One region of the Parasphingorhabdus halotolerans genome, then DNA from elsewhere that is predicted to be linked to it. Evidence: predicted binding sites of a transcription regulator. Region 1 holds the regulator's gene; the other holds the start of a gene.
The links. The regulator LexA, encoded in region 1, represses DNA repair genes until DNA is damaged. The targets are predictions, from matches to a motif close to GTTCCNCNCTTGTTCT.
Positions count from the first base shown of each region.

Region 2: HF685_RS05770 (DUF4345 domain-containing protein) is a predicted target of LexA. The motif match lies at 5,299-5,314, and genes of this name have one in related genera.

Region 1 covers NZ_CP051217.1:235,756-243,790, forward strand. The annotation lists gene HF685_RS01235 (citrate synthase) at 1-1,052, opposite strand, end outside; gene gltX (glutamate--tRNA ligase) at 1,143-2,561, opposite strand; gene HF685_RS01245 (ComEC/Rec2 family competence protein) at 2,592-4,868, shown strand; gene lexA (transcriptional repressor LexA) at 5,066-5,779, opposite strand; gene HF685_RS01255 (molybdopterin molybdotransferase MoeA) at 5,887-7,071, opposite strand; gene moaC (cyclic pyranopterin monophosphate synthase MoaC) at 7,068-7,538, opposite strand; gene trpC (indole-3-glycerol phosphate synthase TrpC) at 7,535-8,035, opposite strand, start outside.
Region 2 covers NZ_CP051217.1:1,207,182-1,215,216, reverse strand. The annotation lists gene HF685_RS05805 (16S rRNA (uracil(1498)-N(3))-methyltransferase) at 1-188, opposite strand, end outside; gene ubiA (4-hydroxybenzoate octaprenyltransferase) at 302-1,237, shown strand; gene HF685_RS05795 (aldo/keto reductase) at 1,330-2,346, shown strand; gene HF685_RS05790 (hypothetical protein) at 2,307-2,753, opposite strand; gene HF685_RS05785 (adenylate/guanylate cyclase domain-containing protein) at 3,038-3,931, opposite strand; gene HF685_RS05780 (DUF3592 domain-containing protein) at 4,068-4,457, opposite strand; gene HF685_RS05775 (S1/P1 nuclease) at 4,648-5,214, opposite strand; gene HF685_RS05770 (DUF4345 domain-containing protein) at 5,319-5,693, shown strand; gene uvrA (excinuclease ABC subunit UvrA) at 5,702-8,035, opposite strand, start outside.

The DNA of each region.
Region 1 (8,035 bases):
AGGATAATGCCGGAATAAAAATCGACATTCGGGAAGAGCTTTTTCTCTTTGAAATAGTCATCATTCAGAGCCATTTCCTCAAGTTGAAGCGCAACGTCAAAAACCGGATCATTCACTTTTAATGCTGCAAATACTTCGCGGACGGTCTCTTGCATCACCGTGGCGCGAGGATCGTGATTTTTATAGACGCGATGGCCAAAGCCCATCAGACGGAAAGGATCATCCTTGTCCTTTGCGCGCGCGATATATTCGGGAATGCGATCGGGATGGCCGATTTCGTGGAGCATATTGAGTGCCGCTTCATTGGCTCCGCCATGAGCAGGACCCCAGAGGCAGGCGATGCCCGCTGCAATGCAAGCAAAGGGATTTGCGCCCGATGAGCCGGCAAGGCGGACTGTCGAAGTAGACGCATTTTGCTCATGATCTGCGTGGAGAATGAATATCCGGTCCATCGCCCGTTCAATCACGGGATCAACCACATATTCTTCCGCAGGTACACCGAATGTCATGCGCAGGAAATTGCCAGTGTAGGACAGGTTGTTGTCGGGGTAGAGGAAGGGCTGACCAACTGCATATTTATAGGCCATAGCCGCAATTGTCGGCATTTTTGCAATAAGCCTGTGGCTGGCAATCATTCGCTGTTTGGGATCGCTTATGTCGCTGCTGTCATGGTAGAAGGCAGACAGCGCACCGACAACACCGCACATAATTGCCATAGGGTGCGCATCTCGGCGAAAACCCTTATAAAATCCGCTAAGCTGGTCATGCAGCATGGTGTGGCGCGTGATCGTGTTGGTGAATTCGCTATATTGGTCGGAATTGGGAAGTTCTCCACGCAACAAGAGATGAGCCACTTCCATGAACGTACTATGCTCTGCCAGTTGCTCGATGGGATAGCCGCGATGAAGCAAAATGCCCTTGCCGCCATCAATGAATGTTAATTCGGACTCGCAACTCGCGGTTGATGTGAAGCCAGGGTCATAAGTAAATGCATCCGTTTGCGCATAAAGCTTCCGGATATCCATAACATCAGGACCCTCGGTTCCCTTCATAATCGGGAACTCGTAATGTTGGCCATTGATCTCAAGTTTTGCGCTATTGTTGCCCACAATATTGTCCTTTCTTACCCTGAATATTTCAGGTTATTTTATATGATCTGCGATGCGGGCGAGTGACTCTTCCTTGCCCAAAAGTACTAACACGTCAAAAATACCGGGTGAACTGGTGCTTCCCGTTAGTACCGCGCGCATAGGTTGTGCGAGCTTTCCTAACCCCAATTCGGCAGACTCCGCAATCGCTTTGGTTTTTTCTTCCGTTGCTTCGAGCGTCCAGTCTTCCAGATCCATCAAAGCATCGTGAATCGATTTTAGCAATGTCCGTGCATCATTATCTAGCAGAGACTTTGCCTGTTCGTCGAGGCCAAGTGGACGCTTTTTAAAGAGAAAAAGACTATTCTCAGATAATTCGATCAGATTTTTAGCCCTGTTTTTCAAAACCGGCATGGCCTTTGCCAGTAATTCAGTATCGGAATGATCCAATTTCCGATCAAGAAGTTCCTCGATCCCAAGCGTCGTTAATGCAACCAGGGCGCTATCATCGGCGTCACGAATATACTGCCCATTTAGGTTTTGCAGCTTTTTTGCATCAAATCGCGATGGGGATTTGCCCACGCCGTCCAGGCCAAACCACTCGATAGCTTGCGCGCGCGAGATAATCTCGTCATCGCCGTGGCCCCAGCCCAAACGCAGGAGATAATTGAACATCGCGTCTGGCATGATGCCCATGTCGCGATAGGCTTCCACGCCCAGTGCTCCATGCCGTTTTGACAGTTTTGCGCCGTCATTGCCGTGAATCAGCGGGATATGGCCGTAAACAGGTTCCTTCCAGCCCATCGCACGGATCATCGCAAGTTGCCGGAAGGCGTTATTGAGGTGATCATCTCCGCGGATAAGATGGGTCACGCCCATGTCATGATCATCGACGACCACCGCGAGCATATAAGTGGGGGTGCCGTCTGAACGCAGCAATATGAAATCGTCAATCTCGCTGTTTTGCACGGAGACCTCGCCCTGAACGGCGTCGGATATGGTTACTTTGCCAGACTGCTCTGTTTTCAGACGGATAACATAAGGTGCATCGGCCGATGCCTCTGAGGGATCGCGGTCCCGCCAGCGACCATCATAACGCATTGGTTTTTTCTCGGCCTTTTGTTTCTCCCGCATTTCTGCAAGTTCTTCCGATGTTGCGAAACATTTATAGGCATTGCCCGATGCCAGCAGTTCATAAGCGACCTCGGCATGGCGGGCCGCGCGTTCGGATTGGAATACAGGTTCATCATCCCAATCCAGTCCAAGCCATTCCAGACCTTCCAAAATTGCGTCAATTGCTTCCTGAGTCGATCTTGCTGCATCCGTATCTTCAATACGCAACAGTGCTTTGCCGCCATGATGCCGGGCAAAAAGCCAGTTAAACATCGCGGTTCGCGCGCCGCCAATATGCAGAAAACCGGTAGGAGAGGGCGCAAATCGGGTGACGACCGGGTTGGATTGATTAAGATTCACGCTTGGTGCTTCCCTGTGATAAGAAAATTTATGCAAAATGGCTTGAATTCGGAAAGCATTGGCACCGCTAGCGGGTTTCAAGTCACGCCGAATGATCAAGCCCTTAGCACGCGATTTGGTTTGCGACAATTGTTCCCGGCCCGGAATAATCGTCCGAACTGGCAGTGGTTGGAAAAACGGCTTGAGCAGGAGCGCGATCAGCTTGCCCTATGGGCTCCCGTCGCAGTGGCCTGCGGTATAGCCATCTGGTATTTGACCGCGAATCCTTATTCGGCGGTGGCTTTTCTCGCTCTTTGTATCGGAATGGCGACGATTGCGGCGGCGTCGGGAAATGGAAGCAGGTCTGCGCAGGCGATATTTTGGTTCGCTCTTCTAGCGGCGCTGGGATGCGGGTTAATCTGGTTCCGATCCTTGATGGTCGCCGCACCGGCGCTGGAGCGGCCTGTTGTTACCAGTTTTTATGCAGAGATTGAGCAATCCGAAATCGTCGCCGCGCGAGATATTTTGAGACTGACGCTGGCAACGCAGGAGAAACAAAACCTGCCTCCCCGTGTCCGGGTTAATCTTCCATTGGGCAGTGGAGAACAGCTCAAGGAAATCAGCCATTTGCAATCAGGCGCAGTCATTAAACTGCGCGCGCGCTTGATGCCGCCTGCCATGGCGTCTTTGCCCGGCGCCTATGATTTTTCAGAGCGCGCCTGGTTTTCCGGATTAGGGGCAACCGGACAGGTGCTGGGCGATATTGAACTGGTCAAGTCAGCACGGCAGATTCTTCCGACGGAGCAAGTCAGGAGCCAGCTTGCGGCCCATGTTCGGTCACGGATGGATGGGGGAGCGGGGGCCATAGGGGCGACGCTGGCCACGGGCGATCGTGGCGCTATCAGCGAAGCTGATGCGGAAGCCATGCGCCGTAGCGGGCTTGCCCATCTGCTCTCGATCAGCGGGCTTCACGTTACCGCAATAGTGGGCGCGGTTTACCTTGCGGTATTGAGGATATTGGCGCTCTCTCCCTTCCTTGCGCTGCGTTTTCGTTTGCCGATCATTGCCGCCGGTTTTGCGGCCGTCGCGGCGCTAAGCTATACATTAATGACCGGAGCGCAGGTACCAACCATCCGCGCCTGCGTTGCTGCCATGCTGGTCCTGATCGCGCTGATGATGGGCCGCAGCGCGATCACCTTGCGCATGGTTGCAGCCGGCGCGCTTTTTGTTTTGATACTCTGGCCAGAATCTTTGGTTGGGCCGAGTTTTCAACTCAGTTTTGCGGCCGTCACGGCAATTATCGCGCTGCACGAACTTCCCGCTATGAAAAAGCTAATTGCGCGACGCGAGGAGAGCTTGCTCCGGAGGGCAGGCCGCGCTGTGCTGGCGCTGTTTTTGACCGGCCTGGTGGTTGAAATCGCATTGATGCCGATAGCACTTTATCATTTCCACAAAGCGGGAATTTATGGGGCACTCGCAAATATCATTGCTATTCCGCTCACGACCTTTCTGATTATGCCGCTGGAGGCACTCGCGCTGCTGCTAGATAGCGTAGGCCTCGGCGCGCCTGTCTGGTGGATGTGTGAAAAAATGCTTGGTTTTCTGCTAGCACTAGCCCATTTTGTTTCTACAAGACCGGGCGCTGTCACCATGCTGCCAACAATGTCCACCGGAGCCTTCGCACTGGTAATTTTTGGCGGGATATGGATGTGTTTATGGCGAGAGAAATGGCGCTACTTAGGGACAATTCCCATTGCGATTGGCGCGTTGTTTATCGTCGGAACCCGCGCGCCTGATATCTATATTACGGGCGATGGTCGCCATGTCGGTATTCGCAGCGATGGTGGAGATCTCGCGATGCTGCGAACCCGCAGCGGTGATTTTATCCGCAACATGGTGCTCGAAAATGCTGGCGTCGATGGCGAAGCAATGGCGCTGGAAGATTGGCCAAACGCGGATTGTAACAACGACAGTTGCACGGTTACTTTAAACAAAGAGGGTCGGGACTGGATATTGCTGGCGACCCGCAGTTCGTATTACATTCCCGCTATGGCTTTGGCAGCCGCATGCCGCCGCGCCGATATCGTGGTGAGCGAGCGCCGATTGCCGAACAGTTGCGAACCGCGATGGCTGAAAGTTGACCGCGATATGCTCCGCAAAGTTGGCGGTATGACAATCAATCTGGAAAATTCCGAAATCCACACAGTATTGCAGCGAACCGGACGTCACCCGTGGACGCGCTTTGAGACTGAGCAGTCGATGGCGGAGCGCGCGTCGAAGGCCAGGAAACCCTATGAAGGCATCACGCGGGAGGAACCCCACGAATAAAGTAGTTCAAAACTATGCAAAACTTGGCCTTCGATCAGGCCTATTTAGTAGTGAGCAGGTTGAAGCGCAGATTGGTCAAGCCATCCTTCGGCTGCATCAGGATGAGCGGGCAGCTGATTTCGACCATCCAAGACGAATTATGCAACGAACCTCGCGCAGCTTGACGATCAGGCGCCTTGATCAAGCGCAGACAAAATCTAGTTATAGCGCCGCAGCAGTCCCGCCATTTTACCCTGAACGCGGACTTCTCCCGGACCATATATCTGCGGTTCATAGGCAGGATTGGCCGGATCCAGCCGGACATTGCCATTCTCTCTCCGCAAATATTTCAGCGTTGCTTCTTCATCATGGATCAACGCAACGACAATCTCGCCATCGCGTGCGATTTCGGTGCGCTGTATAAGCGCAAAGTCACCATCCAATATACCCGCTTCAATCATCGAGTCGCCCGAAACTTCCAGCGCATAATGCTCGCCGGGGCCAAGCAGGGCAGCCGGAACGCTCAGCGCCGTCTCGCCCTCAATCGCTTCGATAGGAACGCCAGCTGCGATGCGGCCATGTAGCGGAATTTCAATAACATCATCATTTGCAACAGCGCGTCTAACTTTTGGCAAAGCCTGAGGTGCCTGCGTTGGAACAGTTTTTTGTATCGACGTTATTTCGACAACATTGCTCGTGCTCGCCGCAGCCATACCGCCTTCAGGCAATTTCAAAACTTCCAGCGCACGAGCCCGGTTTGGCAGCCGGCGAATAAACTCCCGTTCTTCCAATGCACTAATCAGCCGATGAATACCGGATTTGGACTTGAGTCCCAGTTCATCTTTCATCTCCTCAAAAGATGGCGAAACTCCCGTTTCCTTGAGGCGAACGTCTATGAAGCACAAAAGTTCATGTTGCTTGGTAGTGAGCATATTCCGGTTCCCATTTCAGAACGAATAAAGAACAATTATGAAACAAACAGGGGCATGTCAAGCCTATACTGATTATCCCTTGTTCTATCGCGCCACGCACCAGCCAATCAGATCGAAATATAATGGACTGTGCCTCCCGCAAGTTCTTCATCCGAATTTGCTGGTCGATATAGCAGGGCATTGGCCGCCGCCAGTACCGATAGTTTTGCGCTGTCCTGGCTATCAAAAGCGGTGATGCCAACGGAATCAACTTGCGCTCTCAGGAATTGCGCGCGGTTTTGGGTGGGTGGCAGGGTGGTTGTCGTTTGTGCGCTTCGATATTTGGGCAAATATTCGGCTGCGCCTGCCATGTATCGGACTAGTGGCAACAAAAGCAATGTAGCGCTGACAAAAGCTGACCCGGGGTTTCCGGGGAGGGCGAGAACCACGCTATTGCCGAGCTTTCCCGACATAACGGGTTTGCCGGGCTTCATCGCTATTTTATGGAAATCTATGGTGCCACCCAATCGTTCAAATGCCGGCGCGACCAGATCGTGATCGCCAACTGATGCGCCGCCTATGGTGACGATAATGTCGCAGTCCCGCGCGCTGTCCAGCGCGGCGCACAGCGCGTCCATATTGTCTGCTATGCGGCTCAGAGCGCGGGTTTCCCCGGTAAGACCTGCCAGCATGGCTGACACCATGACGTCATTGCTTGCGGGTATCTGGTGGGAACGGGCGCGCGCACCCGGTTCTACAAGTTCGTCTCCAGTGGATACGACCGCAACGTTGGGTTTTTGGTGCGCAGGAAGTTCGCCATATCCGGCAATTACTGCATGGCCGAGCGCTGCTGGCGAAAGCCATGTGCCTTTGCTGAGCGCAATGTCCCCTCTGCAAAAATCACTGCCTATGCGGCGGACATGACGGCCTTGTTCCGGCGAAGGTTCGGCTATGAGGCTGATAACATTGCCATCGGTTTCAACATTTTCCTGCATCACAACAGTATCCGCGCCACCTGGTAGCAGTGCACCAGTAAAAATACGCGCGGTCTGGCCGGATTTCAGTGGTGGACAAGGTTCACTGCCAGCTTTGCATTCACCAACGCACGTCCAGGGACCAGCGCGGTCTTCAAACCGGATAGCGTAGCCATCCATGGCAGACATATCGGCTGCGGGTTGATTGCGATGCGCAGCAATATCCGCTGCGAGATAGCGGCCAAGGGCTTGTGCTATGGGAACGGTCTCAATTGGTAGTCGCGTCGCCAAGGAAACAAGACGCTGCTGCGCCTCTTCCAATGGCAGAAGCGCGCTCATTTTGCCCACCACTCGCCTGATTTTCCACCGGTTTTCGACAGCAGCCGGATATCGCTGATGATCATGTCCTTTTGCACCGCTTTGGACATATCATAAATTGTTAAAAGAGCGATAGAAGTTGCTGTTAATGCTTCCATTTCTACACCGGTCTTTCCCGTAAGCCGTGCAAGTGTCTCCACCCGTATGCCATCATCCACAAACGTGAAATCAACGGACACTTTGCTCAATGCTAGAGGGTGGCAAAGCGGCATCAAGTCGCTGGTTTTCTTGGCCGCCATGATTCCAGCAATCCGCGCGGTTGCGAGCACATCGCCCTTGTTCAGCATATTAGCCTTTATAGCCTCCATCGTCTCCATCGCCATGGTGATTTTGCCTTCGGCCCGCGCTTCGCGCACGGTGTCCGCCTTGCCGGAAACATCGACCATATGGGCCGCGCCGTCGCCGTCAATATGCGTGAGTTTGCTCATGGTGCATTTTCCATCGATTGTCCGCTTAACAGCAGCCGGGTCGCCGCTTCGACATCGGGTTGGCGCATCAGGGACTCGCCGACCAGAAATGAACGTGCCCCGGCCTCGGCCAGGCGCTGGCAATCCGCATGGGTGAATATGCCGCTTTCCGAAACCATGATCCTGTCCTCCGGCACCAGCGCAGCAAGGCTTTCTGTTTGCTCAAGAGACGTTTCGAACGTCTTGAGATTACGGTTGTTAATGCCCAGCAGGGGTGATTGCAGTTTAAGCGCGCGTTCCAGCTCGATGGCATCATGCACTTCAATCAGCACATCCATGCCGTGTTTTATTGCCGTCGCTTCTATTTCTGCCGCCAGAACATCATCCAGCGCTGCCATGATGATGAGAATGGCATCTGCTCCCAGAGCGCGTGATTCCAGCACTTGCCAGGGATCGACCATAAAATCTTTGCGCAGGCAAGGCAGATGGGTCGCGGCTCGTGCGGCCACCAGATATTC
Region 2 (8,035 bases), 970 kb from region 1:
ACATGTGCCAGATATTCACCCGTTCGATTGTCGAACAATTTCACTGGCTCGCCTTGCTGTATGCGCATGACCTTCAGCAGATAATGGGCGTGGCTGCCGTCGAGGCGAATTTCGGCGTTTTCTGATAGTTCGACGTCAACATAAAGGCGCGGCGCGCTGCGTGGGGGATAAGCAGGAGTGGCGGGCATTATGATCAATCCGGTTGCAAAATCTCGTCATCCTGAAAGTGTTTCGGGATGCCAACGGGATCGTAGCGCTTTCCGCCGCGATGCTGAAATAAATTCAGCATGACGAAAAATATATGCCGGTATATGGGTTTGAAATGACCAGCGAAGTGAAGCACACGCCTGATAGCGAGCATAAGGGCCTGATCGGTCTGCTTCCGTCGGTAGCCCGACCCTATGCTTTGCTTGCCCGCCTTGATCGTCCCATCGGCTGGTGGCTGCTGTTCTGGCCTTGTGCGTGGAGCGTGGCGTTGGCGGGTGGTGCAATACAGCACTGGGATATGCTGTTGTGGTTGTTGCTTGGTTCCATTGCCATGCGTGGCGCTGGTTGCGTATATAATGACATTGTCGATCGCAATCTCGACAAGCAGGTGGAGCGCACCCGCTCCCGTCCTCTGGCGAGCGGCGCGGTCTCGCTGAAAGCGGCATGGACATGGCTGGGGATATTGTGCCTAATAGGACTTGTCGTCTGGCTTCAACTCAATCTCATAGCGAAGCTGGTGGCGCTCGGCAGCATTGTGCTCGTAGCCGCATATCCGTTCATGAAACGCATTACTTGGTGGCCGCAGGCGTGGCTCGGCATGGTGTTTAGCTGGGGTGCGCTGGTTGGCTGGCTCGCCATTTCTCCGACGTTTTCGATGGCGATGTTACTTCTCTATCTGGGCTCAATCTTCTGGGTTATCGGTTACGACACCATTTATGCGCTGCAGGACCGCGAGGATGATGCGCTGGTTGGCATCCGTTCCAGCGCCCTGCGTCTCGGCGACAATATCCGTTTCGGTGTCTTGGTTTTCTATATGTTGGCTCTCCTTGGCTGGGCCGTGGCATTCTGGATGATCCGTCCGCAATGGCTCGCGCTGGCGGCGCTCATTCCAATGGCAATGCATTTGCTATGGCAAATTGGCTCCCTGCGCAGCGATGATGGGGCAGATGCGCTCGACAAGTTCCGGTCCAATCGCTTCGCCGGGTTCCTCATGTTTCTCGCCTGCCTGGTGCTGGGCGAGGCGGGATAATGGTCCCGCCGCCAATTAACGCTTGAAACAGTGGCAGAATCTGGCATCTTTAACCACGCAATTAAATCCCTTTCCTTTTCCGGAGCAACCCCATGAAACAACGCCGCCTTGGACGCAGCCCTATTTACGTGTCGGATATCTGCATGGGCACCATGACCTTCGGTAGCGGGGCGGATGAGGAGATGTCGCGCAAGATCATGGATATGTCGGTCGATGCCGGGATCAACTTCTTTGACACCGCCGAGAATTACCCCGTTCCACCCAAGCCGGAATGGGCGGGGGAGACCGAGAAGATCGTCGGCCGCTGGATGAAGGACAAGGACCGCGATAGCCTGATTATCGCTACCAAAGTTTCCGGCCCGAGCCACGGCTGGATCAAATCTGCCCAGCGCGCGGGCATGACCGCGATGGACCGCCACAATATCGTCCGCGCGCTCGATGCCAGCCTCAAGCGCCTGCAGACCGACTATATCGACCTCTACCAGACCCACTGGCCGGACCACGGCATCGCCTATGACGAGACGATGGAAGTGCTCGACGAGCAGATCCGCGCCGGCAAAATCCGTGCCATCGGCTGCTCCAACGAGACCAGCTGGGGCCTGATGAAATCGCTCGAAGCCTCCGAGCGGCTGGGCGTCGCCCGCTATTGCACCATCCAGAATAATTTCAGCATGAACAACCGCCGGTTTGAGGACGAACTGGCGCAGGTTTGCCGCCAAGAGGGGGTCAGCCTGATCCCATACTCCCCGCTCGGCGGCGGTGCGCTGTCGGGCAAATATAACGACGGCGCAACGCCCGAAGGCGCGCGTTTTTCGGCGTATCTCAAGCTCGGCGGGCGGCAGAGGAAAATGGCCGAGCGCTTTGTAAACCCGAAATCGGAGGAATCCACCAAGCGCTTCATGGCCATCGCCAAAGAGCTCGATATGGCTCCGGTCACGCTCGCCACCGCCTGGTCGAAGCAGCATGATTTCGTCGCCTCGACCATTGTCGGCGCGACCCACAGCGACCAGCTCGCGGACATATTCGCCGCGGCCGACGTTGTGTTGAGCGACGACACCATGAAGCGCATCTACAAGATCAGCCGTGAAATCATGTACCCGATGGGCTGAACCGCCCCGCGCAAAACCAGCGCCTTGAGGAACGGCACGCGTCTCTCCAGCGTCCAGCCATCATGGCGTGGGGTTGGGGAAGGGGAAGAAGGGGAAGGTCGTGAGGGCGATCCTTCTGCAACACGCAGGTGCCACGCAGCACGGGGTGCCGCGTGGTAGCCGAGCAGATGAGCGGTTTTGACCTGGTTCGCATCTGAGAAGCCCGCTCGCACTGGGCCTGTTGAAGTGCCATTGTCAGGCGGACATGGGCCTTCGGAAACCCGTCCTTCGACAGGCTCAGGACGAACGGTGGTTTCCAGATCATCGTTATCCGGCATTTCCCCGAATGCGTCACGCTGAACATGATCCTTAGAACCATCACCATGCTGAACCTCGCGGCATGCGTCATGCTGAACTTGTTTCAGCATCCCCGGAGATTATACCCGAACCGATGGATATCCTGAGCCGTCAGACCGCCGCAGGCAACCAGGTTCAGCATGGCTAGTTTTCTCCTCCAACCGCTCATCCTAAGCCTTTCGAAGGACCCGCTCATCCTCGCACCGTTCATCCTGAGTTTGTTGAAGGATCGCGCAAAATCATCCTGAAAACCTATAACCCATTCCTTTTGTTGCCCATAGCTGCGGAGAGGCAGCTATGGTTGGTTGAAAGGAGTTAGGTTAACCTATTTGGTGCGGTGTAGGAAAGGTTGAAACTATTTCGATTTGTTATTGGTTGAGCTCGATTCAATAATTGGCCCTAATCCCGGCCCCAATAACTGCTCCATTATACCGGACATGTTAGTCATGAGGCCTAACAGTTCTTCCTTTTCAATATCGGTTCCCGTTGTGAATGGGAATTTTACCATTTCCATCATTTTATCGTTCTGAGAAGATAGTTGAATATCGATTGGAATGTTACTTGCTATGTAATCTTCGTTTTCTCCGATATACTGAGAAACAGGTATTTTTCTTTTGTGCTTCACCGTGATAGATCCAATATCACGAAATTTCTCTTCAAGTTGATTATCAGTAGTCATGTCGATTAGGTTGTTGAAAGCCTGATCTGTTACCAAAATTTGTTTGGGATCTGCATAGCTCATAATTCTGGCAGCATCGTTTATACATCCGCCAGCGACATTTACTAAGCCATTTATATCATTATATAAAATGCATTTCCCTTCATTAATTCCGATTCTCAAATTATAGTGAGTATGGCAATTGCACCATCCTGCGTCTTCAAATTTTTCGCACGGATTGCTTTCGATATTTTCATAGATATTTTTCAATAAGTTGGTTGCGAAGTTCAGTCCGACCATTTGCAATCCGGAAAATGTAAAACATATAGCTGCACCGTCACCTGTCGGAATTCGGATTACGTCAGTGGAGAAATTGAGGTTATTGTTTTGGATATATTCAATATTACTTTGGCCCACACGATTGAGGCACTCAGAAATATCGATTTGTAGTTGTTCGATAATTTTTTTCTGTATCGTTGATTTTCGTTTAGAATAATCAACGATATCTATGAATACGATTTGAGCATCGACTGCTCCGTGTTTCCTAGTCAATATGTCGTCTAAGTGTTTGCTTTTTTTTGTATCTGACATTTAGTATCTCAATACCCCTAAGACTAGGCAGATTAGAACGTAATTTTATTTTTGTAAACGGGGCAAAGCGTTGAGCGACAAATTCGCGTCGAGAGAGATATTGTTAGAGTAAAAGGCAAAACACTTTTTACTAACCTCACCACCACCCCGTAATCTCCATCACCAGCACTGCAAACGCATAGCCCAGCGTTGCGTACATCAGACCGCGGAAGACGGGGTAGGGGATGCGGGCTTTTTCGGGGTGGCCGGAGGGGTGGACGACTTCGACGCTTTCGCCGATCACCGGCGTGGGGAAGGGCGTGTAGAGCCGGTCGCGGACCTCGATCGGCTGGCCGCGTTCGTCGGGGAAGCGGAACACCGGGCTGTACATCGTGGCGCCGTCATCCCGCAGCAGATGGTGGCGGACAATCTTCGCCTGCACGCGGCGCACGGGCCCCCGGATAAACGGCGCATCCGCCCGCAAAGCCAGCAACAGTCCCGCCGCCACCAGGGCCAGGCTTAACCAGAGGATGATGGTTTCGATCATGGGTCAGATTTCGCTTTGTGCCTTCTCCCTTGAGGGAGAAGGATGTGCAGACTTGCGAACTTGTTCGCTAGTCGTAGCTGGAAGAGGGTGTTCTGCATTTGAGATCGTTCACCCTCACCCAGCTTTGACCAGGCAGCAAGCTGCCAAGTCGTCGCAACCCTCTCCCTGATAGGGCGAGGGGCCTTTGCCCCTATTCCGCAAACAGATGATCCAGATAGGCCGCGAGGCGGACGCCGCCCTGTTTCAGCCGCAGGTTCATGTCTGCGGTATGCTTGTAGATATAATCATAGGACAGGTTGGGGATCGCCGGATATTCGGGGTTGGGCGGGTTGTCGGGGTCAAACGGATAGATGCGGTCGCGCATGACTATGTTCTCCGCGATCCATGTCTGCGGGTTTATGTCGGTCCATTGCTGCCGTTCCTCTTCGGTGACCGCATCGCCGACGGGCTTGCCTTCATTGTCGGTGGGCTTTTTTGCCGTCGCATAGGTTTCTCCCGGCGGCACGGTGACATAATGCCAGGGCGGCGTCTCATCGCGCCAGAAACCGCTGGGGTCCGAGCGCATGAAGTCGGGCCAGGTCGATGCCTCGGCAATGGACTTCACGCTCAGTATGCCAGTGATCGCTGCGCGGGTTTTCTCGGCGATATGAGAGTCCGCAATCTTGCCGGTGACGCGGTGGCCATTGGTGCCCCAGGCGAGGGCGGATTGCGGAAGAATCGCGAGCGTCGCAGCGGCGACCAGGGAGAATATTTTCATAGGCCGGGAGCTATCACGCAGGTCGCGGCCTGTCCATGCCGGACGGCGTTTGACACCGGCCAGCGGGCGTGCAAAACGCTATCGCAAACAGGGGGAGAACACGCATGAACGCATTTCGCATTGTCACCATTTTAATCGGGCTGGTGCCGATATTTCTGGGTGTGACCGGGATTATTTTCGGTGCGGCGGAACATAATGGCGGCGCAGATGCTGCAGCGGCGCTGGACAATCAATATCGCTATCTCGCAGGCGTTTACATCGCGGTCGGGGCGATGATCCTCTATTCTGCGGGCGATGTTAAAGGCCGGGCGATACTGCTGCGTTTTGCACTGCTAGGCTGGGTACTCGGCGCTGTCGGCAGAATGGTTTCCTGGGCAAGTTTGGGTGAGCCAGCGAGCTGGCAAGTGAGCGGGCTGGCGATCGAGCTGATCGTTCCGGCGGTGATGATTTTGTGGCAAGCGCGGGTGGTGAAGGGCTAGTTTGCCCTTTACCTCGCCTTCTGCTTGGCCAGCATCTCCTTGAGATAGCCGCCGGTATAGCTGCCCTTGACCTTGGCGACCTCCTCCGGTGTGCCTTGCGCGACAATTTCGCCGCCGCGTACGCCGCCTTCGGGGCCGAGGTCGAGGATATGGTCGGCGGTCTTGATGACATCGAGATTATGCTCGATCACGATCACGCTATTGCCCTGTTCCACCAGCCGCTGCAGCACTTGCAGCAGCTTGCGAACGTCCTCGAAATGCAGGCCGGTGGTGGGCTCGTCCAAGATGTAGAGCGTCTGCCCAGTTGATCGTTTGGATAGCTCCTTGGCCAGTTTGACCCGTTGTGCCTCGCCGCCCGAGAGCGTGGTCGCCTGCTGGCCGACCTTCACATAGCCCAGACCGACCTCGTAAAGCATCGCCATTTTGTCGCGGATTGGCGGCACCGCCTTGAAGAAGCTCACCGCATCCTCGACCGTCATGTCGAGGATATCGGCGATCGATTTGCCCTTGAACTTCACTTCCAGCGTTTCGCGGTTATAGCGCTTGCCGCCGCATTCCTCGCAGGTGACATAGACATCGGGGAGGAAGTGCATCTCGATCTTGATCAGCCCGTCGCCGCGACACACTTCGCAGCGGCCACCCTTGACATTGAAGCTGAAACGCCCCGGTTTGTACCCGCGCGCGCCCGATTCCGGCAGGCCGGCGAACCAGTCGCGAATATTGGTGAAAGCCCCGGTGTAGGTCGCCGGGTTGGAGCGGGGCGTGCGGCCAATCGGCGACTGGTCGATATCAATCACCTTGTCGCAATATTCCAGACCGGTAATCTTGTCGTGCTTGCCCGCGATAATCCGCGCGCCATTGAGCGTCCGCGCCGCTGCTGCGTAGAGCGTGTCGATGGTGAGCGACGATTTTCCTGAACCAGATAGGCCGGTAATGCACGTAAATGTACCTAATGGGATAGAAGCTGTGATATTCTGCAGGTTATTCGCCTGCGCGCCGTGGACAGTGATTTTCTTGCCATTGCCCTTGCGGCGCTTGGCCGGAATTTCAATTTCACGCGTGCCATTGAGATAGGCGGCGGTCAGTGATTTCTTGGACTTGAGGATCTGCTTGAGCGAGCCTTCCGCCACCACCTCGCCGCCGTGCACACCGGCGCCCGGCCCCATATCCACCACCCAATCCGCAGTGCGGATCGCATCTTCATCATGCTCGACGACAATCACGGTATTGCCGAGATCACGCAGCCGTTTGAGCGTCGTCAGCAGCCGGTCGTTATCCCGCTGGTGCAGGCCAATGCTGGGTTCATCGAGCACATAAAGCACGCCGGACAATCCCGATCCGATTTGCGAGGCGAGCCTGATCCGCTGGCTCTCGCCGCCCGACAATGTCCCGCTGGTCCGGTCGAGATTGAGATAGTCCAGCCCGACATTATTGAGGAACCCCAGCCGCTCGATAATCTCCTTGAGGATCGGCTCGGCAATCTGGCTCTGCGTCTTGTCCAGTTTCGCGCCCAACGCTTGAAAAAATGCCAGCGCATCGCCAACGCTGCGGCGGGTGGAGATGGAAATGTCTTCGCCCGCAATCTTCACCGCCAGCGCTTCCGGTTTCAACCGCGCGCCGTGACAGGTCTCGCACGGGGCCGCCGCCTGAAATTTGGCCAGCTCTTCCTGCATCCAGGCGCTTTCGGTCTGCAGCATGCGGCGATTGAGATTGCCGACGACGCCTTCAAACGGCTTCTTCACTTCATAGGATTTGCGCCCGTCCTGAAAGCGCAAAGTGACCGGCAGGCCCTGCGTGCCGTTCAGAACGATATCGCGATGATGTTCGCTCAATTCATTCCACGGCGTATCCAGCGAAAACTCGAAATGTTTCGCGATGCTGCCGAGCACCTGCATATAATAAGGCGAAGGCGGATTGGATTTTGCCCACGGCACCACAGCGCCCTTCTTGATGCTCAGCGCCGGGTTGGGGACAATGAGTTGCGTGTCGAAATGCAGCTTTTCGCCCAGACCGTCACACGAGGGACAAGCGCCCTGCGGCGCGTTAAACGAGAACAGGCGCGGCGCGATTTCCTCGATAGTGAAGCCGCTAACCGGACAGGCGAACCGTTCGCTGAACACGATGCGGTTGTCCGGCAGGCCGGTGCCTTTCATTTTCCCGCCCAACTGCGGTATATCAGGTCCTTCGACAAGCTCGGGACGAGCGGATTTTTTTAACGCGATACCATCTTTAATGTCCGTTCGTGCTGAGCCTGTCGAAGTACGATTGTCGCCAGGCTCTGGTTTGAACAAGGCGCTTGCTTCATTAACTCCGCCCTTATCCGCCAAAGCCTCGGCAACCGT